3 regions of the Arthrobacter sp. JUb119 genome follow, and region 2 is predicted to be linked to each of the others. Evidence: riboswitches for the same ligand, from Rfam matches in the RefSeq annotation. Region 2 holds a riboswitch; each other region holds the start of a gene.

Region 1 (10,117 bases), on a different contig from region 2:
ACCGTCTGGCCGTAGGCCGACGCAACCGCGTGCAGCCGGGCTCGATCGTTGGCGCACTGGCCAACGAGGGCGGCTTCGATTCTTCGGAAATCGGCGGCATCGAGATCCGTTCAGACCACACCCTGGTCGAGCTGCCAGCAGAGCTGAGCAAGGACCAGTGGCGTGCACTGTCCAAGACCCGCATCGGCGGCGAAGCCATCGAGCTCGAGCTCGACAATGGCCGCAGCCCGCGCCGTGACGACGAAGGCGACCGCGGTGGCTTCCGTGGCGGCCGTGGTGGTGGCTTCGGCGGCGGACGCAGTGGCGGCCGTGGCGGTTTCGGTGGCGGACGCGGCGGCGGACGTGGCGGCTTCGGCGGCGGCGGACGCGGCGGCAAGGATCGCTTCAGCGACTCGGGCCGCAGCGGTGGACGTCGCGACTACTAAGCCAGTCGCACGCAGCTGAACAGCATTGAATAACGCCCTTGGGGCAAGCCGAAAGCTTGCCCCAAGGGCGTTTTTCGTGCGCCGCAGGCTATTTACGGAGCAGGAGTTCCCACCGGGATCCCGTCCCCGAGATAGACCGTGCCGCCGCTTTCCAGGAACTGCTTGCTTTTCTGCGCCATCCCGGCCAATGCGGCTTGCGCCTCGGCCGAGCCGTACTCGTCGCGGATATCCTGGGAGATGCGCATGGAGCAGAACTTCGGCCCGCACATGGAGCAGAAGTGGGCGGTCTTGGCCGGCTCGGCCGGCAAGGTCTCATCATGGAATTCCTGTGCGGTGACCGGGTCAAGGGACAACGCGAACTGGTCATTCCAGCGGAATTCGAAGCGCGCCTTGCTCAGCGCATCATCCCGCGCTGTGGCACCCGGGTGGCCCTTGGCCAGATCGGCGGCGTGCGCAGCGATCTTGTAGGTGATCACCCCGGTCTTCACATCATCCCGGTTGGGCAGTCCCAGATGCTCCTTGGGGGTGACGTAGCAGAGCATCGCGGTCCCGTACCGTGCGATCTCCGTGGCGCCAATGGCGCTGGTGATGTGGTCGTAGCCCGGGGCGATGTCGGTGACCAGCGGGCCCAGGGTATAGAACGGCGCCCCGTCGCACAGCTGCTGCTGGCGTTCCACATTCTCGCGCACCAGATGGAACGGGATATGCCCCGGGCCTTCGACCATCACCTGCACATCGTACTTCCAGGCGCGCTTGGTCAGCTCGGCCAGGGTGTCCAGCTCGGCGAACTGGGCGGCGTCGTTCGCATCTGCGATGGAGCCCGGGCGCAGCCCGTCGCCCAGCGAGAAGGCCACGTCGTACTGCGCGAAGATCTCGCACAGCTGATCGAAGTGGGTGTAGAGGAAATTCTCCTGGTGGTGCGCCAAGCACCAGCCGGCCATGATGGACCCGCCACGCGAGACCATGCCGGTGACCCGGTTGGCGGTCAGCGGGATGTAGCGCAGCAGCACCCCGGCGTGGATGGTCATGTAGTCCACGCCCTGCTCGCACTGCTCAATGACGGTGTCGCGGAAGATCTCCCAGGTCAGTTCGTTGGCTTCGCCGTTGACCTTCTCCAACGCCTGGTAGATCGGCACGGTGCCGATGGGGACCGGGGAGTTGCGGATGATCCACTCGCGGGTGGTGTGGATGTCATCTCCGGTGGACAGGTCCATTACCGTGTCCGCGCCCCATTTGGCCGCCCACTGGAGCTTGGAGACTTCTTCTGCGATGGAGCTGGTCACCGCCGAGTTGCCGATATTCGCATTGATCTTGACCAGGAACGCCTTGCCGATGATCATCGGCTCGGATTCCGGGTGGTTGATGTTCGCCGGGATGATGGCTCGCCCGGCCGCGAGCTCGCTGCGCACCAGCTCGACATCGCATTCCTCGCGCAGGGCCACATAGCGCATTTCCGGGGTGATGATCCCGGCACGCGCATAGTGCATCTGCGTCACGCGGGCTCCGCCAACGGCCCGCAGTGGCGGGGCTGAGCGTCCGGCCCATTCCGCGCTGGCCGTGCCGCGGCGGACCGCTGAGCGTCCGTCGTCGTGCAGGTTGCGTTCGCGGCCTGCATAGGTTTCCACGTCCCCGCGTTCCAGGATCCACCGCTCGCGGAAGGGTTGCAGGCCTTGGGTGGGCTCGCTTCCCGGTCCGCTGGTGCGATATACCGCCAGCGGCTCGTTGGGCTGTCCATTGGGGGAGTCTGCCAATTGGATCTGCGTGACGGGAACAGAAATTCCCGCAGATTCACGGTAGGCAAGGGTGTGGGCAGGGTGCTGTTCAATTTGTTCCACTGGGGAAACTCACTTCCTTCGCCGGCATTACCCGGACAGGTTCAACGGTCGCGGACGGCGATAGCCCGATCTCAGCCCTTGCCAGGGCACCCGTGTGGTCGCGAACAACTTAGCACGCTTGCGAGGAGAAAACGCAAACCCAGTGGTCAGGGCCTGACATCAAGGAAGTGGGAAGGGCCGGCTGTGGCGGGCCAGGATGCTTTTCATTGGCCGGAGACTCTTGCCGGGGGCACCTGGAATCCGGGGCGCAAGACGCGGCCGATAGCCGGTGCTGCAGCTTGGGGTGCGCCTTGGGCCATGCTCGCAGTGGCTACACGGCATCTGCGGGATAAACGAAAAGAGAGGCAATCTGGAACCAGATTGCCTCTCTTATTTCGAGCCCCCTGCCGGAATCGATCCGGCGACCTCGTTCTTACCAAGAACGCGCTCTACCACTGAGCTAAGGGGGCAACAGGTAAATACTTTACACAGGTTTTTGAGGTTTGCAAAATCCGTCGGGAATTTGTTGCTGAGGTCACAATATTCCTACTCAAGACCGGAATGGGCGGCAAGGAGCTGTTGCCTTCCTGGCGGTTTCCAGCACCCCGGTTCACGGCCCGGGATCCAGCTGCCGGGCACCGGAGCCGTGCCTGGGCGCCTAGGTGGATCGGGTGTTGCCCAAGTGCCGCTCGGTCAGGGGTTCTGGAGTGGGAAAAGGTGTCAGCGTTCCGAAGTTCCAAGCGGGGTAATTCGATGCTTGGCCACCGGGGATGATCCGCGGGATTCTATCCTGCGCGTCATGGCAAATCCGCGATTGACCGCGAGGAGCACTCTCGTGAGCATCGTCACCAGGGCACTTTTTGTCCCACCCTTCGTCCCCGGGGTAGCGAGTAAGAGGATAAATAGTCATTGACTAGTGGTTTTACAGAATTCTCCTGGTCTTTTCCGGGGTGATCCGCCGATTTTTCTTTGCCGGGAAATCCGTGTAGAGTATTTACTCGTTGCCCCCTTAGCTCAGTGGTAGAGCGCGTTCTTGGTAAGAACGAGGTCGCCGGATCGATTCCGGCAGGGGGCTCTGAGTGAGAAGCATTCTTGGCTTCTACTGGATTGCTTCTCACTTGTGGCGGCGTAGCTCAGCTGGTTAGAGCGCACGACTCATAATCGTGAGGTCCCGGGATCGAGTCCCGGCGCCGCTACCAAATCAAAGATCCTCGGCCTCGGCCGAGGATCTTTTTTGGTTTCCGGCCCCGAAGCAGCATTGTCCTTCGAGGGCATGAACGGCTAGTGATCCAAGTCCTTCTCCTGGTTCCCGTCCTTGGCTTGCTGAGCCAGCGACAGCAGCCCCTGGATCGCTGTCGTATCGAAATCCGCCTCTTGGCTCGGTGCCTGATTGGCATCATGGCCGTGGACTTCGGTATGCAAGCGCTGCATCTGCATGTCGAGTTTCGTCGCCATGGCCGCCGCGTCGGCAAGCTCTTGCACTAGATGTTCTGGAACTTCGCCCTCGTACTTGTAGAAGATCTTATGTTCCAGGCTTGCCCAGAAATCCTGGGCAATGGTACGGATCTGCAGCTCCACCACGACATCGACCGGGCCATCGGATAAGTAGACCGGGATCTGCACGATCGCATGGACACTTTTATAGCCGTTGGGCTTCGGGTTCTTGATGTAGTCCTTGATTTGGAGGACCTTCAGGTCATTCTGCGAGGTTAGCGTGTTCAGAACCTTGTAGATGTCCTTGACGAAACTGCAGGTAATGCGCACGCCGGCAATGTCGCTGATGTTCTCGCGAATGGCCGGCAGGGACGGGGAGATGTTCCGGCGGGAGACCTTGCGCATGATGCTCTCCGGAGTTTTCACCCGGGAAGTGACGTGCTCAATTGGATTGTAATTGTGCAAATACAAGAACTCTTCACGCAAGATCGAGACCTTGGTCAGCACCTCGTCCACCGCAAACTGGTACTCCATCATGAAACGCTGGAAATCATGGCGGAAAGCCTGCGTCAATCGCTGCAGCTCGGCCGGCGAAGGGGCGGTCTCGGCAGCTGCGATGGCCACTGCACGAGTCTTGTCATCAAATGGGACAGAAATCCTGGATCACCTCAGCAGATTATGGCCCGGCCCGCGGTACGGTTCCGGTGCAGTTCCAGCCTAAGGGCTTCTCCTAGGAATTAGGCCAGAACGAATCGGGAATTCGTCCAGCAAACTTTCGGGCTGCAGGCGCCGGCCAACCTGCCTTGCAGGAGCTAGCCATGTCCGGTGAACTATCGTTGAAGAGGTAACTTCGAGGAAGGCATCGATGGAATTCGCCAGCGACCACCGGCAGCTCTGCCACGGCATCAGCTTCTCAGAGCATGAACGCGCCCCCATGCTCCGGCTTAGGCAAGCGGAAAAATGGAGCACCGAATACCTGGAAGCCAACCGTTCCCTAAGCTTGCGCATCGGCGAACTGAAATTCTGCCTGGGCTACATCACGATGAACAGCGATGGCTCTCGCAACACCTTGCCTTGCCCGAAGAACAAAGCGCTGCGTACCGGAACCCAGTGCGAACGCTGCCACCGGCTGGATCATTCGAAGTTCATGCATCATTTCCACAAGACCGGCGAAGCCCCGGAAGGCATGCGCAAGTACCTGGAGCAGCCGCACTTCTTGTATGTCGCAAGCTTCGCCCATGGGGCGACCAAAGTCGGTACCACCTCAACCCAGAGCAAATGGACTCGCTTGGCGCAGCAGGGAGCGGTCATTGCCCGCTATATTGCCCGCGCCGCTGATGGAGCCGCTATTCGAGTGCTCGAAGACCTTGTCACTGAACACGTGGGCCTGAGCCAGCAAGTCCGGCAGAAGTCCAAGATCAAGGGACTGGCCAGCTGGGAACTGGACTACGCCCAGCTGGACCAGATCAACTCCGAAGCGGCAAGCCGGGCCCGGTCCTTCCTTGGCGCCCAGCGGGGCTTGGAAACCTACGGCGTGCAGCTGCGCGACGAGCTGTGGGAACAACCGGCCTTCGCCCGCCCGGTAGTAGACGCCTGGGATACCCATGCGCTGCATGCCTGGAATACCGCGCTGGGCGGGAACACCGTGAATCTGCGCATCCGCGGCGTGCTGGGGCAAAGCATCCTCGCAGACAGCGGCGAAGGCACCACCGTGCGCCTGCTGGATGCCGCCGAGTTGAAGACCCGCGAGGTCGCCATCGTGGAGAACTGCGCAGATTTCAGGGAAGAGCAATCCGCCCTGTTCTGAATCAGGCCCAGCGTTGTCGGGGGAGTCACGGGGAAATGCCCCGGCCTCAATGAGCGGACACAGCCGGAGCTGAACTAGACTTGAACCATGACCAACACTCCTTGGGAATCGGCCTCATCACGCTATAAGAAGCTCGTCTTCGCTGCCATGGGCATCATGGGCGCAGGCATCATCTTGGCCATCATCGGCGCCAACATTCCATCGCTGCCAACGGTCTACACAGCAATCGGCATCATGGTCATCGGCATGCTCTGCCACATCGCCGGACTGGTTGTCCGCGCCAGGGATGCGCGCCAGTGGCGCATTGCCAATGGCCTGGCGGCCCCTCGAGCCAAGAAGCGCCCGGCGGACGGGCAGGACTAGGGCTCCGCAAGAATTCCACCGTGTGACCGCTTGGCTGCGCCCGGGTCCCGTATCCGGCGGCAGCCTCGCCTGGCCACTTCCAACAACGTTCAGGAGAATCCATGGGCATCAACCCCGACCTGGTAGGGCGCATCTACCCTGCCGGCGAGTCCTACCAGGTAGGCCGCGAAAAGATCCGCGAATTCGCCAAGGCCACCAAGGCCGCCAACCAGGCGCACTACGATGTGCAGGCCGCTCGCGAGCTGGGCTATAGCGATGTCGTTGCCCCTCCGACCTTCGCGATCATCATCGCCCAGCGCGCTGACGCGCAGCTGATTGCCGACCCTGCCAGCGGCATCGACTTCTCCCGCGTGGTGCACGCCGACCAGCGCTTCACCCATCACCGTCCGATCGTTGCCGGCGATGAACTGCTTGCCGAGCTCTACGTGGACCAGGTCCGTGAAATGGGTGCCGGTGCCATGATCACCACCCGCGCGGAAATAACCACCGTGGCCGGCGAGAAGATCGCAACCACCGTTTCATCGCTACTGGTACGAGCTGAGGACTAAGCATGATTGAATTCGAAAGCCTCGAAAAGGGCCAGGTCATTGGCTCGCACACGGTGCAGGTCAACCGCGCGGACCTCGTCCGCTATGCAGGTGCCTCGGGCGACTTCAACCCGATTCACTGGAATGAGCGCTTCGCCAAGGAAGTGGAACTGCCATCGGTGATCGCCCACGGCATGTTCACCATGGGATCGGTCATCGACCTGGTCTCCCAGTGGGTCGGCAACCCGGGAGCCATCATCGACTACCAGACCCGCTTCACCAAGCCGGTAGTCGTCGAAGATCCCAAAGGAACCAACCCGGCGAATCACGAAGGTACCACCATTTCGGTGGAGGGCAAGGTCGGCGCCTTGGACTCCGAAGCCCGCACCGCCCGCATCGATTTGGCAGTCTCGGCCCATGACAGCAAGGTACTGCTCAAGTGCCAGGCCGTGGTGCAGCTCTAGGCATGCAACTTCCCGGTGAAGCGCAGAGGCCTGTAACCCAGTGGCGCAACGCGCTGATGGCCGCCTACCTGGCCAGCGGCCTGCTGATCTCGGCCCTGGTTTCGCGCTTGCCCGCAGTGCGTGATGCCCTGCAGCTGGACCACGCCAGCGTTGGACTGCTGCTGCTGTGCATGAGTGCAGGATCCTTCCTGTCCGTCTCGGTCTCAGGACAACTGGTTCTGCGCCTTGGGGCCACCCGCGTCATGCGCATCGCCGCGACAATAGCCGGCTGTTCACTCATTCTTGTAGGCGTGGGCGCCGGAATCTTTGGCAGCGCCCTGATCTGCGGCATCTTCCTCTTCGCCCAGGGCCTGGGGACCGCATCATGGAATGTCGCCTCCAATGTCCAAGGCGCGGCCATGGAACGCGCCTTGGGCAAGAGCATCATGCCCGCCCTGCACGGTTTCTTCTCCATCGGCACCGTGATCGGTGCCGGCGCTGGTGCGCTAGGTGCCCGACTGCAGATCCCGTTGCAGTACCACTACGGCTTCATGGGCCTGGTTATCGTCTTCACCGTGCTCTACAGTGCCCGATTCTACGGAGAAGACTACAGCCGGACCCCGCGCACCAGCAGCGGGACCTCGCTGAAGAAGGCATGGACCGAACCGCAGACCGTCCTCTTGGGCGTTCTGGTTCTGGGCATGGCCCTGGCTGAAGGCGCAGCCGGCGACTGGGTGGCCATGGCACTGGTGGATGGATACCACACGAAGGAAGGCGTGGGAGCCATCGGCTACGGCGTCTTCGTTACCGCCATGACCCTGACCCGGCTGCTGTCCGGCGATCTGATCTTGCGCCTGGGCCGCGTCGTCATGATCCGGGCCAGCGCCATCAGCGCCCTGGTCGGGGTACTGCTCTTCGCCTTTGGCAACAACCTGCCGCTGGCCTTCGTGGCCTTGGCCATCTGGGGCATGGGAGTGGCCCTGACCTTCCCGCTGGCCATGAGCGCGGCATCGGATGATCCTGTTCATGCCGCGACCCGCGTCTCGGTAGTGTCCACCATCGGCTACGGCGCCTTCCTCGGTGGCCCGCCGCTTTTGGGACTGCTGGCTGAAGTCATCGGCCTGCTCCCTGCTTTGGGTTCCATTTCCATCCTGGTGGTCGTGGCCTTCTGCTTGTCCTCTAATGCCGCCGGAAACCGTACCGGCGGCGCAGGCAAAGCGTAGAACGCCGGCCGGCCGCACCTATTCGTTCCCATACGGAAAGTAAACTGAAGCAATGCTGAAGAATCTGACCACGACCCACGTTGGTGGGCCAGCCCAGCAATTGGTGACCGCTACCAGCGAAGCTGAACTGGCTCAAGCCGTTGCGGCAGCAGACACCGCAGGGCACGACGTTCTGCTCATTGGCGGGGGTTCCAACCTGGTGATCTCCGACGAGGGGTACCCGGGCGTCGCAGTGCAGATCGCCACCCGCGGACTGCACCTGGACGAGCAGCCTAATGGCAAGGTGCTGCTGCGCGCTGCCGCCGGCGAGAACTGGGACACGACCGTTGAATACAGCCTGGCTGAGGGCCTGAGCGGACTGGAAGCGCTCTCGGGCATCCCCGGGTGCACCGGTGCCACTCCGGTGCAGAACGTCGGGGCCTACGGGGCAGACATTTCCCAGACCCTGGCGTGGGTGCGTGCCTACGACCGCCAGAGCAACCAGGTACTCAAGCTGGATAACTCCGAGCTTGGTTTCGCCTACCGCGATTCGGTCATCAAGCGCACGAGCACCAACGGATCCCCACGCTACGTGGTCCTGGAAGTGGCCTTCCTGCTGACCCGTGAAAATGAATCGGCTCCTATCCGCTATGCAGAGCTGGCCCGCCGGCTCGGAGTTGAAGCTGGCGAACGCGCCGACGCGCTCGAAGTGCGCCAGACCGTTCTGGACTTGCGTCGTTCCAAGGGCATGGTCTTTGATGCCAGGGATGCCGACTCGCACTCCACGGGTTCCTTCTTCACCAACCCCATCGTTGAATCCAGCGTCATGGGCAAGCTTCCCGAGAACGCTCCGAGCTACCCGGCGGAACAAGCTGGCTTCCTCAAGCTGTCCGCCGCGTGGCTCATCGACCAGGCCGGTTTCGGCAAGGGCTACGGCTTGGAGGGGACCGAGGGGTTCGCGCTCGCTGGCGGCCGAGCGTCCCTGTCCACCAAGCACACACTGGCCATCACCAACCGCGGGGAAGCCACCGCCCAGGACATTGTGGCCATTGCGCGGGCAGTTCGTGCCGGCGTGCAGCAGCGTTTTGGCATTGAACTGGTCAATGAGCCGTTGCTGATCGGCCTAGCTCTCTAAGCGAGCAGCATGCCAGCCATCGCCGGAACACGGGAGGAAAACAAGGGTGCACTTGTCATTGCGAAAGCTCGGGCTGGAGGATATCGACCTGCTGGAAGCGAACTTCCAATCCGTGCAGGGTGCCGGTGAAGCTCAGTGGTTCGGCTTCTGGGATACGAACAAGCTGCGCGCCCGTGTCGGCCAGGACCAGTTGATCGGCAACGCCGATGGCGCGCTGGCAGTCTGCTTGGGGGGGCAAATAATCGGCAAAGTCGATTGGTTCACCGTTTCGTCGTGGGGCCGGGCCAACACCTCGGCCTGCTGGGAAGTCGCCATCGGCATCTTTGCCCAGTACCGCGGCCAGGGCCATGGCACGCAGGCGCAGAAGTTGCTCGTCGACTACTTATTCACCCACTACCCCCGTCATCGGATCCAGGCTACGACAGCCGCAGAAAATGCGGCTGAGCAGAAGTGCCTGGAGAAGCTGGGGTTCACCCGCGAGGGTGTCATCCGCCAAGCGCAGTGGCGCGCCGGTGCGTGGCATGACCAGCTGATCTATTCGGTACTCCGGGATGAGTGGGCCCACTAGAGCTCATCCGCAGGGGAAATGGCCAAGCCCAGAACAGAAATTTCTGTTCTGGGCTTGGCCATGGTTCTGCCTCGGAGGTGCCTAGAGGCGGCCCTGGGCGATAGCGAGCATGCGGCGCAGCGGCTCGGCAGCGCCCCACAGCAGCTGGTCTCCAACGGTAAAGGCCGAGATGTACTCAGGACCCATTTCCAGCTTGCGGATACGGCCGACCGGGATATCCAAGGTACCGGACGCCGCGACCGGAGTCAGCTGGTCCATGGTGGCTTCCTTCTCGTTGGGAACGACCTTGGCCCACTGGTTGTCTGCTGAGAGCAGCGACTCGATTTCGGAGATCGGCAGGTCTTCCTTCAGCTTCAGCGTCAGTGCCTGCGAGTGCGAGCGCATGGCACCGATGCGGAC
Region 2 (10,117 bases):
AGAGGACCAGCGACGCATGGTCGGTGTCGCCGAATAGCTCGCTGGTGAGATAGACGGTGAACACGAAAGTGATCATGACAGCGTTGATCGCGGCTTGTCCCCAATCCCAGCTGGCCCACGCCCAGGTGTACTTATTAAGCCACTTTTCACGAATCGCCGACGGTTCGACCTGATTGATTCCCATGCTGGCATCGTACCTGCAACAGGTAATCAGGCGATGAATAGGAACGACCTTTTGGAGAATAGCGGCTAGCTTGGAAAATCAGCTGGTCGCGGAAAACGCAGGGAATATTCCTTAAAGCGCACATTCGTGCGATTGCAGGCAGGCCACGGCTGATAAAATTACAGATGCAGGCGCTTTTCGAAGTGCTCTGGATACTCTGCCCACCACCAGCCGACAGAGGAAAAGCGTGCTAATAATTCTCACTGCGCTGTTTGCCACCGCTGTTTTATGCCCATTAATATTCCGGGCCTTGAAACGAAACGGTTTTTACGTTGTGGCGGCCGTGCCCGCAGTGGGATTCATCTGGTTGCTGACCCGCATGCCGGCGGTGCTTTCTGCCGATAATTCCCTGGCCAATGGTGCGCCAAATGCGCCGCCATCGGTTCAAATGGAATGGATTCCCGGGCTGAATATCGCCCTGAATTTCCGCATGGATTCTTTGGCCGCGACAATCTTGCTGCTGATCCTCGGCGTGGGCGCGCTGGTGCTGTTCTATTGCGCCCGCTATTTCAAGAATGATGATCCGCAGATCGGCAGCTTCGCGGCGAAGATGGTCGCTTTCGCCGGAGCCATGACCGGCTTGGTCACGGCCGATGACATCATCATCATGTTCATCTTCTGGGAAATCACCAGCGTGCTTTCCTACCTGCTCATCGGTTTCAGCCAGGCCCTGATCACCGCGCGCCGTTCAGCCATGAACGCCCTGATCATCACGACCCTTGGCGGACTGGTGATGCTCGCCGGCATCTTGATGCTCGGCGCGGCGGCCGGCAGCTACCAGCTCTCGGAGATCATGGCATCGGCCGATGAACTGGTGGCCTTTGGGGCCTTCACCGATGTTGCGGTGGCGCTGATTATTGTCGGGGCGATCTCCAAATCGGCCCTGGTGCCTTTCCACTTCTGGCTGCCCGGTGCGATGGCCGCTCCGACTCCGGTGTCCGCGTACCTGCACGCGGCAGCCATGGTCAAGGCCGGCGTCTACCTGATCGCCCGCCTGGCCCCGGGCTTCGCCGAGACCACCCTGTGGGTCCCCATGACCGTAGGCATCGGTATTCTCACCATGCTCATCGGCGGCTACCGGGCGCTCAAGCAATACGACCTGAAGCTGATCCTGGCCTTCGGCACGGTCTCGCAGCTGGGCTTCATCATCGCGGTCTTCGGCTTCGGCACCCCCGAAGCGGCTTTTGCCGCACTGGCCATGACGCTGGCCCACGGCCTGTTCAAGGCGACGCTGTTCCTGAGCGTGGGCATCATCGACCACAACACCGGTACCCGCGATATCCGCAAGCTCAGCGGCTTGCGCCGTGCCATGCCGATACTGGCCACGACCACCGGCATCGCCGCGGCGTCCATGGCCGGCGTGCCGCTGCTGTTCGGCTTCGTTGCCAAGGAAGCGGTCTACGAATCGGCCCTGCACCTGGAAACCGGGTGGGGAATGGCCGCGCTCATCGGCATCCTGATGGGTGCGGCGCTGACCATGGCCTACTCGCTGCGCTTCTTCTTCGGGGCTTTCGGCGTGAAGAAAAAGAAGTTGCCTGCATTGCAGTGCAAGGCCCCGACACTGATCTTCCTGGCGCCCTTGCTGGTTCTTTCGGCGGCGACGCTGTTCCTGGGCCTGTACCCGCAGCTGGTGGAGCCGCTGGCCATCCACTGGTCGGCCGCGCAGGGCGGACCGGGCAAAATGCACCTGCTGCCATTTGCCGGCTTCAACGCGGCACTGGGGCTGAGCGCCATATCGGTGGGCCTGGGCCTGTGCTTCTTCTGGCTGCGTCACCGCACCGACACCGGGGCACCGCTGCGCCGCATGGTCACCTCGGCCGAGGAAATCTACCGCATGTCGGTGAACGTGCTGGACAAGGTGGCCATCTGGATCACCGGTCGCACCCAGCGTGGTTCGCTCTCCTTCTACCTGGGCGTCATCCTGGTCGTGGTGCTGGTGATTCCGCTGGCCATCGCGCTGACCGTCTACACCCCGTGGCCAACGAACTGGATCATCGCCGACCACCCGGCCCAGCTGCTGATCGGTGCGGTGATCATCGCCGGTGCGGTGGTCTCCATTACCGCGCCGAAGCGTTTCATGGCGGTGCTGATGGTTTCGGTGACCGGCTACGGCATGGTCGCGATCTTCGCCCTGCAAGGCGCCCCGGACCTGGCGCTGACCCAGCTGCTGGTGGAAACCATCGTGCTGGTTTCCTTCGTGCTCGCCTTGCGCGCCCTGCCCAAGCGACTGTGGGTGGGCCTGACCCGGATCAAGTGGGGCCGGGCCATCCTGTCGATCGCCTTGGCCGTGATGGTCGTCTACATTGCCATCGCGATGATGGCCGCCCGCAACGAGGCCCGCATTTCCCTGGCTTGGCCGGATCTGGCCTACTACGAGGGCTACGGCAAGAACATCGTCAACGTGGCCCTGGTGGACCTGCGCGTGTGGGATACCTTCGGCGAGATCACCGTGCTGGCAGCGGCTGCCACCGGTGTGGCTTCGCTGATCTTCGCCGGGCGCAGCTTCGGCAACCGGGTGCGGGCCCACCAGGTGGCACCGGGCAGCATCGACGCGGGTTCCGAAGCCATGGGCAGCAAGGACTCCAAGGAAACCGAGCTGCGCATTGCCCGCCGCTTTGCCTCCAGCTCCAACCAGGACTGGTTGATGGCTGGCAGCACCCTGGTCGCCGAGCGCCGCTCGATCATCTTTGAAGTGGTCACCCGGCTGATTTTCCACACGGTGCTGATCATGTCGGTGTACACGCTGCTGACCGGGCACAATACCCCGGGCGGCGGCTTCGCTGGCGGGCTGATCGCCGGCTTGGCGCTGACCATCCGCTACCTGGCCGGCGGCCGCGTGGAACTTTCCGAGTCGATGCGCATTGCTCCGGGCATGCTGATCGGCGGCGGCATAGCGCTAGCCGGATTGGCGGGCATCGTGCCGCTGCTGCTGGGTGATGGCATCTTCACCACCTACGCCCTGGAATTCTGGTTCTTCGGCGAGCACAAGTTCGTTTCCTCAACGATTTTCGACATTGGAGTGTATCTGGTGGTCCTTGGCCTCGTGCAGGACGTGCTGCGTTCTTTGGGCAGTGAGATTGATTCGCTCTCTGAGGGCCGCAGCCCGGTGGAGCGCCACGACGAGATCCAGGCCTCCCGGACTGGAGTTGGCCGATGAGCGTGAACATCACTTTCCTCGTAGTCACCGGCGTGCTGCTGGCGGCCGGCTTCTACCTGGTGCTCGAACGCACCCTGACCCGGGTGCTGCTGGGCATCATGCTGCTGGGCAACGGCATCAACCTGCTGATCCTCACCAGCGGCGGGCGCAAGGGCGCGGCGCCGTTGTTCAAGCCGGATGCGGCGGCCGACTCGTACTCGGACCCGCTGCCGCAGGCGCTGATCCTCACCGCCATTGTGATCACCTTCGCGGTGACCGCCTTCCTGCTGGCGATGATCTACCGGTCCTGGACCTTGACCAGCGCTGATGAGCTCACCGATGACACCGAAGATATCAAGGTGTCCCAGAAGACCGCCTACGACGAGGAAGAAGACTCGCCAGTGGCTGAGGATACGACCGAATTCGTTGATGAAGAAGGACGCCCAGTGCGCGAGGGGGAAGAGTGAATTTCCTGGATCTAGCCCCTTTGGCCGTGGTGCTGCCGATCTTCGGCGCCGGGGCAGCCTTCCTGGTCCGCCGCCAGGTCCGCCTGCAGCGCCTGATCACCATCGGCATCCTGTGCCTGACCCTGGTGCTCGAAGCGGGAATGCTCGCCGCCGTATGGGGCGGGGAAAGCTATGCCATCCATATTGGCGGCTGGGAGTCGCCCTTCGGCATCGCCCTGATGGTCGACGGGTTCAGCGCCTTCATGCTGCTGGTCTCCACCGTCGTCTCGCTGGCTGTGCTGCTCTTCGCCACCAGCCAGGGCCTGGCCGACGGGGACGAGCCCGGACCGGTGTCGATATTCCACCCGGCGTACCTGATCCTGCTGGCCGGAGTGTCCAACGCCTTCCTGGCCGCTGACCTTTTCAACTTGTACGTCGGATTCGAAATCCTGCTCACCGCCAGCTACGTGCTGCTGACCTTGGGCGGTACCGCCGAGCGCATCCGCGCCGGTACCACCTATGTGGTGGTTTCCGTGGTTTCCTCGGTGATCTTCCTGATGGCCATCGCGATGACCTATGCGGCCACCGGCACGGTGAACATGGCTGACCTTGCGGTGAAGCTGCCCGAGCTGGGCCAGGGCCCGCAGCTGATCTTGCATGTGCTGCTGCTGATCGCTTTCGGCATCAAGGCCGCGGTCTTCCCGCTGTCCCTGTGGCTGCCGGACTCCTACCCGACCGCACCGGCCCCGGTGACCGCCGTGTTCGCCGGGTTGCTGACCAAGGTGGGCGTCTACGCGATCGTCCGCACCGAAACCCTGCTCTTCCCGGGCGGCTCGGTCAACGCCGGACTGCTGGTGGTGGCCGCGCTGACCATGGTCATCGGTATCCTCGGTGCGCTGGCGCAGACGGACTTCAAGCGCATGCTTTCCTTCACGCTCACCAGCCACATCGGCTACCTGATCTTCGGCGTGGCCGTGGGCGGGCCGCTGGCCATCGCCGCGACCATCTACTACGTGGGCCACCACATCATCGTGCAGACTTCGCTGTTCATGGTGGCGGGACTGATCGAACGCCGTGCCGGTAGCTCGAATGTCACCCGGCTCGGCTCGCTGGCCAAGCTCTCCCCGGCATTGGCCCTGCTCTTCTTCATCCCGGCCATCAATCTGGGCGGCATCCCGCCGTTCTCCGGATTCCTGGGCAAATTCGGGCTATTGCATGCGGCCGCGCAGGATGCCGATCCGCTGACCTGGGTCGTGATCGGCGCCGGATTGCTGACCAGCCTGCTGACCTTGATGGCGATCATCCGCGTGTGGGCCCGTGTGTTCTGGCGCCGTGCCGCTGATGCCGAGGTGCCCAACCAGGACCTGGTGGCCGAAGCGACGCAGGTCGCCGACGAGACGTTGGCCGGCGGCGCGCAGAACCCCCGCTTGGGGTTGAAACTGGCCAAGCAGCTGGAAGCCGACTCCTTGCCGTGGGGCATGCGCTACGCCACCGGTTCGCTGGTGCTTGCGGGCATCGCCCTGACCGTCTTTGCCGGGCCGATCTTCGAATTCTGCCAGCGGGTGGCTGCGGAACTGATCGCCCGCGAACCGTATATCAGCTCGATCTTGCCATTCTGATTGGAGGGATGATGCCGAACAAGAACTTTGAACCGCGTGACCAGCGCATTGACGATGCGCTGGATACCTCCGGTGTGCGCCACCGCGCGACACTCAAGCAGGAATGGCCGCTGCTTCTGCTGCTGCTCTTTGTCTGGGGTGCTCTCTGGCAGGACTTCTCCCTGGGGAACATGGTCTTCGGCGTGATCATCGCGCTGCTGATCGTGAACCTGTTCCCGCTGCCGCCGGTGGTCCTTTCGGGCCGGATCAATGCCTGGTACTGCCTGAAGCTGTTCATCTGGTTCCTCGGACAGGTCTTCGCCGCCAGCGTCCATGTGGCCTGGCTGGCGCTGGTCCGCGGGAAGCGCACCCGCAGCGCGGTCATTGCGGTCCCGCTGCGCACCGACTCGGACCTGATCGTGATGACCGTGGGACACGTGCTCACGCTGATCCCGGGCTCCTTCGTGATCGACGTGGACCGCAGCTCGTCGACGCTGTACCTGCACTACATCGACATCGAGTCGCCTGCGGACGTGGAGAAGGCGCGTGCCGGCATCCGGGACATCGAACGCCGGCTGATCATGGCTATTGGCAGCCGAGACGAGTACGAAGCGATCAAGAGCGAATGCGGACCGAACTTTGATGCGAGGAAGGGGTAACATGCTGGATATCGTCATTTGGATCTGCGGCATCATGCTCGGGCTCGGTGCTGTCGCCTGCCTGGTCCGTGTTGCCAAGGGGCCGTCAATCCTTGACCGGGTGCTGGCCCTGGACGTGATGCTGCTGATCATCTCCGCCGCGCTGTGCCTGGAAATGGTGCTGCACAAGCACACCGACTACTTGCTGTTCGTCGTGGCCGCCTGCATGCTCGGGTTCATCGGTTCGGTGACCGTCTCGCGCTTCGTTTCGGATCAGAGGAACGCCTAATGGAAATCTTCCTCGATGTCCTCGTTGCCGTCCTGCTGATCCTTGGCTGCCTGATGTCATTGATCGCAGGTATCGGCTTGCTGACCTTCCCGGACATGCTCACCCGCATGCATGCAGCGACCAAACCGCAGGTACTCGGCTTCCTGCTGATTTTCGCTGGACTGGCCATTTACCTGCGCAGCTGGGCTGTGGTCCCGGTACTCGTGCTGGCCTGGGGAATGCAGCTATTGACCGCACCGGTTTCGGCCCACATGATTGGCCGTTCCGGCTACCGGACCAAGCACGCTGCCAAGGAAACCCTGTTCTCCGATGAGCTGAGCCACGTGGTCAACAAGGTCAACGGAACACCGCCGACCGGAACCACCCCGGTTTCCAAGACCGGATCGCCAGACGAACAAGATTGAGAAAAAGCGGGAGCCGCCCCTCTGGGCGGCTCCCGCTTTTGGCTCAACGCCGAAGCTTACTTGGTGAACTTGGCAACAACCTTGTTGGCGCTGCGGTCAGCCACCGTCTGCAGGATTGCTGCGACCAGGGCCGAAACGACTGCGAAGCCTAAGGCACGGCGGAAAGAAGCTTCCGCTGCTTCCTCAGTGCCCTTGCGTGGTGCTTTGCTGCCGGTTGCCTTCAACCAAAGGAAATCAACCAGCTTGCCGCCGAGCATGCCAGCGCCAACGGTGATACCGGTAGTGGCAAGTTTCTGCACTTTATCCATTTTTTCCTCGCGATCAAGCTCTTGACATATCGTTCCTCTGCCCAGCATACCTGCGGTATGGTGGGGGAGCAGTAATTATTCCGACAGGGGAGCGTCAGACTTTTAAAAAGTCGCAAGACGCTGAGAGTGCGATAGATCGCAGACCCTCGAACCTGCCCCGGCTAGTACCGGCGAAGGAAGTCGAGCATCTCGGATGCGGATAGGCGCGGCAGTATGCCCTCATTCCGTCCATCTCCCCTCCTTTCCACAGGAGGACCAGCAATGAACGAAACAGTTTCGAAGCAGCGGACCGGCTGGCGTGTAGTTGATATCGTCGTCGCCTCGGTGATCGCCGTCGCTTCAGGGGTCATTTTCTGGGCGTGGAGTGCCGGCTATGGCCTGTTCTCGCTCGCCTTTGCAGCTTTCCCGCCAGCCACCGCGTTGCTCACCGGCATGTGGCTCTTCCCGGCGGTGCTCGGCGCACTGATCATCCGCAAGCCAGGCGCCGCAATCTACTGCGAGCTGCTGGCCGCTGTGGTTGAAGCGCTGCTCGGCTCGCACTACGGCTTGACCGTACTGATCTCCGGCCTGGTCCAGGGCCTGGGTGCAGAGCTGGTCTTCGCAGCATTCCGCTACCGCAAGTGGAACCTGGGCGTGGCGCTGCTGGCAGGCTTGTTCGCCGGCTTGTTCGCCGGCATTTCCGAGGCCTACATCCTGGCCTACTATGTTGAGTACACCGCCGGAATGAAGATCTTCCACGTGATCGCCACCGGCATTTCCGGCGTAGTCGTCGCAGGGCTTCTGTCCTGGTTGGCCACGCGCGGACTGGCGAAGACCGGTGCATTGAGCGCCCTGCCGAGCCGGCGTGCGCACCTGGAAAGCGCAAAATGAGTTCCTTTGCCAATTCCGGCGCAGCCTCGCTGACCCAGCGCGGTGCCGCCATCACCGCAACGGGGTTCGGCTGGCAGCACTCCGAGAGGCAGAATCCTGCCATCTCGGGACTGGACCTTGTGATCCACGCCGGTGAGAAGGTGCTGCTGGTCGGTCCATCGGGCGCCGGCAAGTCAACCTTGCTGCACGCGATGGCCGGGTTGCTGGAAGCGGATGAGGACGATCAGGTCGCTGGCCGGCTGCTCATAGATGGCAGCGATGCCTTCATCCGGAGCCACCCGGTGGGCTTGATGCAGCAAGACCCGGAAACCCAGGTAGTGCAAAGCAGGGTCGCCGATGATGTGGCCTTTGGCGCCGAGAATCTCGGAATGGATCCCGAACTGATCCGCCAGCGGATCCCCGAAGTGCTGGACGCTGTGGGTCTGGGTGCGCTGTCCTTCGAGCACCGCACCCAGCAACTTTCCGGCGGACAGAAACAGCGGTTGGCCTTGGCCGGCATTCTGGCCATGGAACCCAGCGTCATGCTGCTCGATGAACCGACTGCCAATGTGGACCCGCAGAGCATTGAGCTCTTGCGCGATGCGGTGCTGAACGCCGCCCGGCTTTCCGGTGCCACGCTGGTCGTCGTGGAACACCGGATTGAAGCCTGGGCGCAGCATGTGGACCGGGTTATCGTGCTGCAGCCCGGTGGGGGAGTCGCGCACGATCTGGACCCGCAGCAGCTGTACACCGATGAAACGGTGCGCGAGGAGCTGGCTGCTGCCGGGCTGTGGATTCCAGGCTACTTCCCGCAGGTGGCTCGGGCAACGAACGGTGCCGGTGCCATGCTGCTGGAAGCGCAGCAGCTGGTATCCGCCCGCACCGCCACGGCACCGCGCACCCAAGCGGTGGACGTGAATGTGCAAGCGGGCACCGCGACGGTGATTCGCGGTGAGAATGGCGCTGGAAAGTCGACGCTGGCCTTGACCTTGGGCGGATTGCTCGTCCCGGCCGACGGCGGGTTGGCGGCCACCGCGCAACTGGCCGACGGTCTGGGCAACTCCCCGTTTGCCTGGAAGGCCGGTGCATTGATTGGGCGGATCGGTTCGGTGTTCCAGGAACCCGAACACCAATTCGTGACCCAGAGCGTTCGGGAAGAGCTGGCTTTCGCTCCCAGCCGCGCGCAGGCCAGCAGCGCCGATGCGCCGAAATACGAGCCGGCCCAGGTCCAAGCGCGCGTGGACGCGTTGCTGGAACGCTTGGGCCTGGCGCATTTGGCAGACGCGAACCCGTTCACTCTCTCCGGGGGCGAGAAGCGGCGCTTGTCCGTGGCCACTGTTCTGGCCGCATCCCCCCAGGTGCTGATCCTCGACGAACCGACCTTCGGGCAGGATGCGAATACGTGGAGGGAACTGGCCGGGCTGCTGGTTGAGGAATTGCAGCAGGGCACCGCGATCATTGCTGTGACCCACGACGATCACTTTGCCTCGGTGCTCAAAGCAAGGGACCTGGTGCTCACTGCCGGCACCCCGGAAGCTGGTACCCCGCGACAGGGGCCGGTGCTTGATGCGCCGGTAGGGCATAGCTGGTTGGCGAAGATCAATCCGCTGGCCAAGCTCGGTGCGGTGGCTGCGGCAACACTGCCGTTGATCACCACCTTGGATTGGGTTTCGGCGCTGGTGGTGATCGTGGCGACCGTGGTGTTCTTCCCCCTGGCAGGGCTGAGTCCGCTGAAATTCCTCAAGCGCGCGTGGCCACTGCTGATTGCCGGAATCCTTGCGGCGTGGGGCATCGCCTTGGTGGGCCAGGATAGCGGCATGGTCTACGCCCAATTCGGCGCCTTCAGCATCACCGAGGGATCGGTGGCCGGGGGCATTGCCACCGGACTGCGCGCTTTCGCGCTGGCCATCCCGTGCATCTTGCTGCTGGCCACCACGAATCCAAGCGATTTGGGCGGGGCGCTGTCTCAGCAGCTGAAGGTACCCCACCGGTTTGTGCTCGGGGCCTTGGCCGGCATGCGATTGCTCGGGTTGATGGTGGAAGAATTCACCACGCTCACGCTGGCCCGGCGCGCTCGCGGTGTCGGGAACTTCGGCACCGTGGGCCAACGCATCAAGGCAACCCTCGGCCAGGTGCTGGCCTTGCTGGTGCAAGCGATTCGCCGCGCCGGACGGTTGGCCACCACGATGGAGGCCAAGGGGTTTGGCACGGCCAAGCGTACATGGA
Region 3 (10,117 bases), on a different contig from region 2:
TTTCAGGCGCCCTGCATCCTGTTGCCGGTGCATGGTTTGTCGTTGCAGATTGGACAGCTCGACGGTGTCATCGTCGATGACCCCGAGGGTGCCGATTCCCGCAGCGACCAGGTAGCTGGCAATGGGACTGCCCAGGCCCCCGGCTCCGATAACCAGCACCTTGGCGTTGGCGATGCGGCGTTGCCCTTCTTCTCCCACCCCGGGCAGGGACAAGTGCCGGGAGTAGCGCGCCAGCTCTTCCGGTTCCAGCTGCGCGCCGGGTGCTACCAGGGCTTCCCGGCTCACGAGAAGTCACCGACCAGGGTTTGCATCATGCCTTCGGCCGGCGAGGAGGCCAGTGCGGTATCGCGGCGCGGGATCCGGCCAGCGAGCCGCGCGGCGCGCCCGGCACGCACAGCATCCTTCATGGCCCTGGCCATGAGCGGCGCGTTGTGCGCCCGGGTCACCGCGCTGGCCAGCAGCACCGCGTCGCAGCCGAGCTCCATGGCCAGGGCCGCATCCGAGGCGGTGCCCACCCCGGCGTCAAGGATCACCGGTACCTGCGCGCGGGAGACGATGGTGGAAATATTGTGCGGATTCAGGATCCCCAGGCCCGAGCCGATCGGCGCTCCGGCCGGCATGATTGCCGCAACCCCGGCGTCCTGCAGGCGTTGGGCAAGTGCCGGATCATCATTGGTATAGGCGAAGACCTGGAACCCGTCGGCCACTAGTTGCTCGGTGGCCGCATGCAGTTCCAGCGGGTCCGGCAGCAGCGTGTGCTCATCGGCAATGACTTCGAGCTTGATCCAATTGGTTTCCAGAGCTTCACGGGCCAGGTGCGCGGTGAGGATCGCATCGCGGGCGGTGAAGCATCCAGCGGTGTTGGGCAGCGCAATCACGTTGTTGCGCTGCAGCAGTTCATACACGTTGCCTGCGCCGGCCGCCGAAAAGTGGCGGATGGCCACGGTGGTCAGCTCCGTTCCGGAGGCCTGCAGGGCGCTTTCCAGGGTGGTCAGCGAACTCGCTCCCCCGGTGCCGAGGATCAAGCGCGAGGACAAGGTGCGTCCGGCGATCTGGAATGGGTCGCTGTGGATGTCCAGCTCGGTGATGTTGCGCGTTTCCATGCCTAGCCTCCCTGGGCCGCGGTAACGAGTTCAATGCTGTGCCCTTCGGCCAGCAGGTAGCTATTCCAGGCGCTGCGTGGAACGACAGCGCCATTGACGGCGGCGGCAACTCCGAGCTTGCTGCCGTCAGCGGCCACCGAGTTGGCGTCCAGTTCCTTGCCGATTTGCGTGCTGATGAATTCGCGAAGGGTGGTTCCTTCGTCCAGGTTCAGTTGCCGTGAATTGAAATTAATGCCGATGCTTGTCATGGTTGCTGCTCCGTTCGGTGAGCGGTCTAGGTTGCGTTGGCAAAGCGGTGGGGATCCACAGCCTGGTGCAAGGGGTGGGATTGGTGGCCGTGGGCGAGATCCGCAGTGAGCGTTGCGCCCAGCGGAGCCAGCAGCACGCCGTGCCGGGAGTACCCGGTGCAGAGCAGCAGCCCTGGATCAAGGCGTCCAAGCAGCGGCCGGTCATCTGGCGTGGCGGGACGTGCCCGGGCCGTTGCCTCGTTCAGCGTGCAGTCGCTGATGCCGGGGACCAGCTTTCTCGCGTTGTCCAGCAGCAGGTGCATCGCGCCAATGTTCACCGCTTGTTGCCGGTCTTCACGGACGCTGGCGCCAAGGACGAGGCTGCCGTCCCTTCTCGGCACCAGATACACCTGTTCCCGGTGCACGAGGCCGCGGATGGTGCGGGTGATGAGCGGCGGGCCTGCTGGTCCCTGGATCCGGAGGATGTCCCCGTAGACCGGGCGCAGCGGAAGTTCGTTCAAGCCATCGAGGGTGCCAAGACCGGTGGCCACGATGGTCTGCTCCGCTTCGAGGATTCGGCCCGATGCGGTCCGCACAGCGGTGGTCCGCTTCCCGTCGGTCACCAGTGCCTGCGCCCGTTCCTCGACCAGGTGCGGACGCAGATGCTCCAACAGGATCTTGACGATGGATCGAGGGTCGACCTGGTGGTCATCTTGGCACAGGACCGCGCCAGCAATATTGGCGGCCAAGGCTGGTTCGAGCTTGCGGGCTTGGCTGGGCAGCAGCTTTTGCGCTGACAGGCCGAGGGATATCTGCAGTTCGGCCAGCTCGTGCAGGGCTTCGCGGTCCGCAGGCTCTGCGGCGACAACGAGCGTGGAGTTCTGCAAGTAGTCCGGGCGTTGCCCGGTGGCCGATGCGATGCGCTCGATGAACTGCGGATAGGCGGCATTCGAGGCGGCAAGCAGCTGGTGCAACGGGCCATTGCCCCAGACCGTTTCAGCTGCCGGGGCCAGCATTCCTGCTGCCGCGTAGCTTGCACCTTGGCCGGGTGCCGGATCGATGAGGGTGACGGTGTGTGCGCGTGATTCCAGCTCGAACGCGACGGCCAGGCCGATTATCCCGGCGCCAACAATGTTGACATGCACAAGGGCACGCTTCCTTCCTACGGCGGCATGACCCGCATCAGGTGTAGCGGTCGGCTCGGTGCCCTCTCAGCCTGGTCGATTCAGGCTCCCGCGGATTACAGCGATTATAAGCATGATGCAGCTCATAAAGTCGAACTTCATTGAAAGCAGTTCCGTCATCTTCTGTGATGTACTTGCTGACATGGCATTCCATGACTTCCCTATCGTGCTTCCCCAAGGTTCTGCGCTATCCAGCACCATCATCTCGTTGGAGCAAGAACTCTTGGAATCCAGCCAACGCCATAGCCAGGAGCAATTGCAGCGGCGCTTGCATCCTCGGTTCGCCGAGGTGGGAGCCAGCGGGCGAGTCTATGATCGCGAGGCCATCATTGCCCAGCTGGCCCGGGAGCCGGCACGGGATGCCGGGGCGTTGAAAGTCGAAAGCCCGGTGGCTCTCCAGCTTTCAGACCAGCTGGTGCTGCTGCGCTGGAAGCTGCTCGCCGGTTCCCCCAGCGAACGCAGTTCACTGTGGATCCATGAGCAGGGCCGCTGGCAGCTGCTCTTCCACCAGGGCACGGCCGCCGCTCATCCGCAGCCATCTGCAGGACCGGAGGAAGCCGTGCATGCCGACGGTGAATTCGCGGTGCGCCGGCTGCGCCTTTCGGATGCCGAAGCGGTCTACGAGGCATTTTCCTCGAACCCCGACATGTTGCGCCAAGGCGACGCCGATTCCCCGCAAAAGGCTGAGTCGTATGTTCGCGCACTGCTGGAGGCCGGGGAACGCCAGCAGGCGTTGGCCGTCGCATATCGGGATCGGCTGGTGGGACTGGTGTGCGGTACGGTAGACCCGGCCAATCGGAACGCGTGGATTTGGTATTGGATGAACCAGAATTACCGGGGCCGGTCGCTGGCCACCCGCGCCGTGGCAACCTTGGTGGATTACCTGTTCGACGAGCTGGGACTGTACCGCTTGGAGCTGGGATTGCGGGCAAATAATCCCGGGTCGAAGCATGTGGCAGAAAGCAACGGCTTCCTGCACGAAGGTATCGAACGGGGCAAATTCCTGGTTGCCGGAGAACGCATCGATGTGCACACCTACGCACGGTTGCGTACCGATGGCGGCTCTGCGGTCATGCCCTTGCCGTGGGGCACGCAGCAGTAGCTTGGCGGGCATCAAAAAAGTCGCGGAATCCGGTCTTGGATTCCGCGACTTCTTATCTGTCCCTCAGGTTTTGTGATGCGTGGTTAGATGCCTGGGCTCGATGCCGGTGGCGTCGAGTCCGGGCCATTGGTGGTCTGTTGGGCCTCCATCTTTTTCAGCGTGCGGGCCGCAGCATCACGACCGCCGAGGCCAAAGGCCAGAGCCGCTGCCAATGCTGCGCCAATGACGATTGCGCCGAAGGCCATGTTGATGATCGAATCGGCGATACCCATGTACTTCAGGCCCATCGCCACGAACAGCGCAATTGCCGTGTAGCGGATGATCTTCGAAGCAGTAGTGTCACCCAAGAAGCGGCCAATGACGTTGGCGATGACGAAACCTGCGGCGATAATTGCTGCGCCGAAGAGGATCTTGCCGCCCAAGGCCAGGATCTCATTGAGGATATTGGTGATCGCTGGGAAGTTCAGCATCTGGGCCGCCATCACACCGAAGAACAGCACGATAGCAATCTTGACGATGCCAGCGATGATTCCCGAAGCGCTCTTGCCCTCGGGAACTACGCCCCACTGGGCAACAACAGTGTCGGTACCCACGCCGTGGAGGGTGGATTCAAGTAGCTGCCCGACGAACTTGGCAATCAGGATACCCACGGCCAAGAGCGCCAAGGCCATGATGACCTGCGGGATTGCGGTGAAGACCAGCTGCAGCATCTGCTGGGCAGGTACCGAAATTGCCGCGATGCCCAGAACCTGCAGGGCTGAAATTGCGACGACTAGCAGGATCAAGGCGAAGACGATGTTGGCAATGATGTCAACGATCTTCGCTTGGGATTCGCGAGACTGAACTTCATCTACTGGTTCGTTGCCTGGGGTGACCTTGCGGACCAGTCCGCTAAAATCGACAGTTCCCAAACCGGTCCTCAGCAGCTGGCGAACAATATTCGCGATGACGTAGCCAATGAAGAAGATGAAGCCCGCACCGATGAGGTTGGGGATGAAGGCCATGACGCCGCCGAGCATGCCCTGCACCGGCGATAGCACTTCGGATAGAGCGAAGACTTGCAGGATTGCCACGAGGCCGAAGAGCCAGACAATCAACCCCGCGACCTTGCCCAGGGATTGGCCTATTTGTTCTCCGTCATTGCCCTGCTTTTGCAGGAACTTCACCCTGTTCACCAGTTTGGCGGCAGCCCAACGAACTATGCGTGCAACTAGCCACGTAATGATGAGGATGATTAGCGCGATGCCAACCTTTTGTAGCATCGACGCCCAGTCGATATTGCCTAAAACGTTCTCAGACTGCATTGCTGCTCCTTCAACGTAGGGACAATCCGACCCTACGATGAAGGTTCTCCGCTGACTAGGGCAAAGACCCATGCTCCCAGCTTGAATCATTGGACTTTCACAGCTCGAATTGCGAAAAGCTGACTATATCCCGATGGATTCAACGAATTCCGAACAATAAGGCCCTACCGACAACCGATCCACGCAATATTAGAAAGTTCGCGGCTGCGTCCAAACCCGTGAATTGCCATGGAAGCTATTGCGGATTCAGCCATTGATCTTTATCAATCCGGGAATTACCGGAAGTCCCGCTACCTAGTTGATGACTTCGCTCCGCACGGAAGCACCCAGTTCAACGGTGCGGGAGACGGTGCAGTATTTGTCATGCGAAAGCTTGACGATGCGCTCCACCATGCTGGCTGCCTTGCGGCCTTCCTCGGTGTCGGGGAACTTCAAATCGAAACCAAGATGAATGTCCTCCATCCGGCTCGCCGAGTTCTCAGAGACCTTGTAGCCGCCCGCTTTGACTTCGAATTTCTCAGGCTCGCTTCTCCTGGTGGTCGCCACATCAACATCAATTGCGGAACACCCTGCGATGGCAGCAAGCAGCAACTCCACCGGGGTTAGCAACCCTTCGCCCTGGCCGAATTCTAGGCTGGCTCCCGATTCGAGGCTGGTGGCCTTGTACTTGCGTGCCTCGACGCGTTCGATGCTGACTTCACGGATCTCACGGCTATTTTCACTCATGAAACTATCGTGCCACGATCCAGGCTGAAGACTACACGTGGCGCAATACGACTCGTTGCGGCGACGATGCAGTTTCCCCGGGCACAGGCACGAATCCGCAGTCGCCAAAGAACGCAATGGCAGGCTGGCGCTGGCAATCGAGATGAACGCTGATCCCGGGAATGCTGGCGATGATTTCATCCAGCAGGATGCGGCCCACACCCTTCTGGCGATCAGTGTGCCTCACCCAGAGCAGTTCGATGCGTGTACTGCTCCATGCCGCAAAGCCAACAATGCGTCGACCATGCTGGGCAATCCTGACTGAGACCGATTGGCTATAGACAGCTTCCAGGGCGACGGCCACCGCATCAATATCAGCAGCCGAGAGGAAGTCTCCCCGGCGTTCCACCGAACTGCGCCAAATGTCGAGCAGGTCAGGCACTTCATCTACGCTCGACAGCTCGCGCAGCAGGAGAGTCTCTTCCATGCCATATTCCTTCATGCTCAAGCGAATCCGTACTTGCTGATTCGAAATGTAGCCGGGTGCCAGCGATTCCTCAAGTTTTCATGGATCGTTGCGGCACACCAGCATGCGGTTTTTCCCCGGCTTAAGCCGGCTCGTTCATGCGGCCCGTGCGGTGGGCCCAGTCCCGCAATTCGGCCGCGGCCTGCTCGGGCTGCTCAAGGTGCACGTTATGCCCTGCAGAATCAAGCACGCGGATCCTCATCGAGGGGTACCGGCGCGATAGCTGCTCGGGATCCCGGTATCCGGTGATGTGGTCTTGTTTCCCGCACAGGATGGTTACCGGAATATCCAGCTGGCGTTTACGCTCCACGGGCAGAGGATCCAGGAAGTAGCGCTTGGATAGCTTGGCCATAGAGCGCAAGTTCGCGCAGTCCAGCCCGGGCAGCACCCACTGCGCGAAGCTCTGCCACGCCTGCTGCGATTGCACCACGGCAATATCGGAGAATTGCTGTGCTTGGCGGGGATCTATCCGGGCCAACAGCCCGGGATCCTCTACGACTACCTGCGCTTCGGGCACAGTGCGCCGCGAGGCATCGGGAAAGACCACTGGGGCCAGGAGGAATAGTCCTTGGGTCTGGCCGGGAAACCTGTCGGCCATCTCCTGGCAGAGCAAGGCGCCAAGAGAGTTGCCCAGCAGTGCGAACGGCCCCTCTCCCGCGGTTTGCCTGATCAGTTCCTCCAACCAGTTTGCAAGTTCTGGCAGTCCCCCGGGGTTCCCTAGCGGTGGACAGGTTCCGAAGCCGGGCAAGTCGACGTAGTGCAAGTCGAAGATCTGCGCGTTGGCCAGCTCTGCTTCCAGCGGCTTGAGGATACGGTGGTCTACCCCGTTGCCATGCACCATGAACAACGGGATCCTGCTCTTTGGCGCTACTCGCATTTCACCGTGCTCTTCTCCTGTGCCTCGCGCTGGCTCGCAGCGTAGCTGATCATCCATTGGCCAGCTACGTAGGTGAGCATAATCCAGAATCCCATTCCGGGGACATCGATATCCGCAAATGAGCGCAGTGCGATCAAGGAATCAGAGAGGAAGAATATTGCGCCGCCGAAGCCTGCGATCGGACCCAGCCCGGTACTGAGGATGGCCATCATCATCAATGCCAAGCCATAGATGATCACCGGGGCGAGCAGCACTCCCGCACCGGGTGAGCAGAGGACCAGCAGCAGGGCAAATGCGGCAAGATAAGGAAGCGGCATCCACCAATGGCGCAGTATCGAAGATTTCCAGTATCTTGCCAGAGCGGCGATGTAGAAGAACTGCGCAACCAGGAATGCGCTAACCATGGCCAGGAATGCAGAATCGCCGTCCATGAACCGGGGCAAGGTGTCACCGACCCAGGAGAAGAAAAGGGCTATGAGCACCAGCCGGATCAGTGTGCCACGCGGCGAGGTGGTGAGGGCGAGAACCGTTCCTGCCAACAGCGGCATCAGCAGGATCTGCGTGGCGTCCGCCAGCAGCCCCGAAGGCCAGAACAGTTGTGCCAGCAAATGGGTGGCAGTTGCGAGCAGGAGCGCCAGAGCCGCGATCCCGCGGCGTGACTGCCCCGGGATCACCGCAACGGTGTGCTCATTGCCTAGGTGTGGTTGCACTTTCTTCCTTGGGTAGTGCCGATAATTGCGTTTAGCGGCCTCGGGGCGTTGCCGGATCCGTCACCGGTTGGAAGCCGACGGGGCCAGGACGCAGAATTCATTGCCCGAGCGGTCCTGGAATACCCGCCATGGCAGCGTACCCCACGGACGGTCCAGTTCCTTGCCGCCCAATGCGCAGATGATTCCCAACGCGTCCTCCATGCTCTCGGCCTGTTCGAGACGCAGGTCCAGATGGATCGCATTCTTCCCCGCAGTCTTGGGTGAAGCTTCCCGGACAAGGACCAGCCGCGGGCCCGCGCCTGATGGATGAGCCAGAACCACTGGAGACCGCGCAACGATGTCCCATCCCAGCAGCTGCTTCCAGAATTCTGCATCTCCGGCCGGGTCAACGCAGGCCAGTTGCAGGGCTTCAAGCACCAAGCCGCTTGCGTCCTGGTCGTGGGCACGGAGCAGAAATTCGTTGCCTGCGGCATCGAGCCTGGACTCCATGGCATCCCGGTGCCGATCGCCAAGGCGTTCGCTGAAATGGGTGCCGGATCCGAGGATCAGGTGCACGCGCTGTTGAGCACGGTCCGGGTTCCGGACAGCGGGGAAGCACAAATCCAGGTATCTCGGTCCCGCCAGCTGCAGTCGGGTTTCATAGCCGTCGGCGTTATCGGTCAGCATCTGGCACTTGAGCAGGACCTCCCAGAATTCCCCTTGCTGTTTCGGGCTTTCGGCATCGAAGACGATATTTTCCCAGTACATGCTTCCAGCTTACCGCTGAGGTGATTCCGGTCACTTCGCGCATTCGTTGAACCGGCCAATAATATCCACATATGGAAATTGATTATCGTTGACTTAGGCAATGGAAACAAGAATTCTTTTCGCAGGATTTCCATAAGAATTAGTTGCAATGCTAATTTCTAACACCATTATGACATGCTTGAATTTGAGCAAGTTGTTTATCTTAGTGCCATTAATTCCAATTCCAAGATTCTCCTGGCGGAAATTGGAGCATTTTCCGCCGGTATTATGTTGCCATGAGCAACACGGATTTTCCCCACCTGATGTCAGAAGGCCGGATCGGGCCTATGAGCACCGCCAACCGCATTGTCCTTCCCGCTATGGACATGAACGTTTCCGAAGGCGGTGAAATCGAGCAGTCGGAAATCGACCACTATGTCGCGCGTGCCGCCGGCGGAGCCGGACTTGTCATCACCGGCGCATGCGCTATCGCCTTCCCTTACGGAGCGGCCTCGATGAAAGAACCGGGACTGTCAGAGGACAAATACATCCCGGGCATCAAGGCACTGGCCGACGCCATCCACGCTGCAGGCTCCAAGCTGTGCATCCAGTCCACCCACCATGGCAAGGTAGCGCGCGTAGACACCGCCAACGGACGTCCAGTCATGGCGCCGAACAAGCCGGACTACAGCTACTCCATGAGCGCGCTGGCCGACTGCACCCCCGAGGAACTCGCGAAGATGGGTGCTGCCACCAAGGGCAAGCAAGCCAGCTACCACGAGATGGCCCAAGAGGACATCGACTGGCTGATCGCCGCATGGGCCGACGCGGCAGAACGCGTAGCCAAGGGCGGAGCAGACGCCATCGAGATCCACGCGGCGCACGGATACATCCTTGGCGTCTTCTTGAACCAGCGCGATAATCTGCGCACCGACCAGTACGGCGGCTCGCTGGAGAACCGTGCCCGCCTGGCCTGCCAGGTCATCGCCGCCGTCAAGGAACGTGTGGGAGATTCCTTGGCGATCCTGGTGCGCGTAGCCGGAGAGGAATACGGCCAGGAAGGCGCGTTGAGCCTTGCCGAATCCATCGAGGCGTCCAAGATGTTCGAAGCCGCAGGCGCTGACGGCATCCACGTGACCGGTTGGGGACGCAACCCCTTCGACAACTTCACCGACGGGCCGCTGCCGAACAAGGTCGGGGCCTACCTGGAGAATGCCGCAGAGATCAAGAAGCATGTTTCCATTCCGGTGATCGCCGTGGGCCGCATGCTCCCGGACATTTCCGAGAAGGCGATCGCCCAGAACAAGGTGGACTTCGCTGCCATGGGACGCCAGCTGCTGGCCGACCCGGAGCTTCCCAACAAGCTGCGCGACGGAAAGCTTGACCAGGTGCGCCCATGCATCAATTGCTACCTGTGCGTGGCGGAGAACTTCTTCGATGACACCCCGTTCTGCGCAGTGAACCCGGCACTGGGTAACGAGAAGCTGCTGCCGTTGAAGCCGGCAAGCGCCTCGAAGCATGTGGTTGTCGTTGGCGCGGGCCCTGCGGGCATGGAGAGCGCACGCGTGCTCACCGAGCGCGGGCACCGGGTGACCATCGTCGACAAGGCCGACCGCTTGGGCGGAACCATGTGGTTCTCCACCATGACCACCC

Evidence for each region. Region 2 has a riboswitch for thiamine pyrophosphate ahead of M2368_RS16570 (ECF transporter S component). Riboswitches for the same ligand answer to the same signal wherever they lie in the genome.
Region 1: it holds a riboswitch for thiamine pyrophosphate, as region 2 does, so the genes downstream of both, thiC (phosphomethylpyrimidine synthase ThiC) here and M2368_RS16570 (ECF transporter S component) in region 2, are expected to answer to the same signal.
Region 3: it holds a riboswitch for thiamine pyrophosphate, as region 2 does, so the genes downstream of both, thiO (glycine oxidase ThiO) here and M2368_RS16570 (ECF transporter S component) in region 2, are expected to answer to the same signal.

Annotation. Positions count from the first base shown of each region.
Region 1 covers NZ_JANUFE010000001.1:89,354-99,470, forward strand. Annotated here, with positions in the region: gene M2368_RS00435 (DEAD/DEAH box helicase) at 1-425, shown strand, start outside; gene thiC (phosphomethylpyrimidine synthase ThiC) at 518-2,260, opposite strand; TPP riboswitch at 2,257-2,364, opposite strand; tRNA gene M2368_RS00445 (tRNA-Thr) at 2,638-2,709, opposite strand; tRNA gene M2368_RS00450 (tRNA-Thr) at 3,243-3,314, shown strand; tRNA gene M2368_RS00455 (tRNA-Met) at 3,362-3,438, shown strand; gene M2368_RS00460 (GTP pyrophosphokinase) at 3,521-4,297, opposite strand; gene M2368_RS00465 (DUF2797 domain-containing protein) at 4,539-5,480, shown strand; gene M2368_RS00470 (hypothetical protein) at 5,568-5,843, shown strand; gene M2368_RS00475 (MaoC family dehydratase N-terminal domain-containing protein) at 5,945-6,391, shown strand; gene M2368_RS00480 (MaoC family dehydratase) at 6,394-6,834, shown strand; gene M2368_RS00485 (MFS transporter) at 6,837-8,036, shown strand; gene M2368_RS00490 (UDP-N-acetylmuramate dehydrogenase) at 8,089-9,150, shown strand; gene M2368_RS00495 (GNAT family N-acetyltransferase) at 9,197-9,718, shown strand; gene asd (aspartate-semialdehyde dehydrogenase) at 9,800-10,117, opposite strand, start outside.
Region 2 covers NZ_JANUFE010000007.1:110,507-120,623, forward strand. Annotated here, with positions in the region: gene M2368_RS16530 (MFS transporter) at 1-184, opposite strand, end outside; gene M2368_RS16535 (Na+/H+ antiporter subunit A) at 411-3,380, shown strand; gene M2368_RS16540 (Na(+)/H(+) antiporter subunit C) at 3,377-3,826, shown strand; gene M2368_RS16545 (Na+/H+ antiporter subunit D) at 3,823-5,424, shown strand; gene M2368_RS16550 (Na+/H+ antiporter subunit E) at 5,433-6,062, shown strand; gene M2368_RS16555 (MrpF/PhaF family protein) at 6,064-6,330, shown strand; gene mnhG (monovalent cation/H(+) antiporter subunit G) at 6,330-6,734, shown strand; gene M2368_RS16565 (DUF4235 domain-containing protein) at 6,791-7,033, opposite strand; TPP riboswitch at 7,118-7,238, shown strand; gene M2368_RS16570 (ECF transporter S component) at 7,304-7,912, shown strand; gene M2368_RS16575 (ATP-binding cassette domain-containing protein) at 7,909-10,117, shown strand, end outside.
Region 3 covers NZ_JANUFE010000001.1:271,940-282,056, reverse strand. Annotated here, with positions in the region: gene moeB (molybdopterin-synthase adenylyltransferase MoeB) at 1-285, opposite strand, end outside; gene M2368_RS01425 (thiazole synthase) at 282-1,103, opposite strand; gene thiS (sulfur carrier protein ThiS) at 1,106-1,351, opposite strand; gene thiO (glycine oxidase ThiO) at 1,378-2,475, opposite strand; TPP riboswitch at 2,473-2,577, opposite strand; gene M2368_RS01410 (GNAT family N-acetyltransferase) at 2,657-3,616, shown strand; gene M2368_RS01405 (mechanosensitive ion channel) at 3,700-4,920, opposite strand; gene M2368_RS01400 (OsmC family protein) at 5,215-5,646, opposite strand; gene M2368_RS01395 (GNAT family N-acetyltransferase) at 5,678-6,112, opposite strand; gene M2368_RS01390 (alpha/beta fold hydrolase) at 6,234-7,028, opposite strand; gene M2368_RS01385 (lysoplasmalogenase) at 7,019-7,738, opposite strand; gene M2368_RS01380 (VOC family protein) at 7,799-8,485, opposite strand; gene M2368_RS01375 (oxidoreductase) at 8,761-10,117, shown strand, end outside.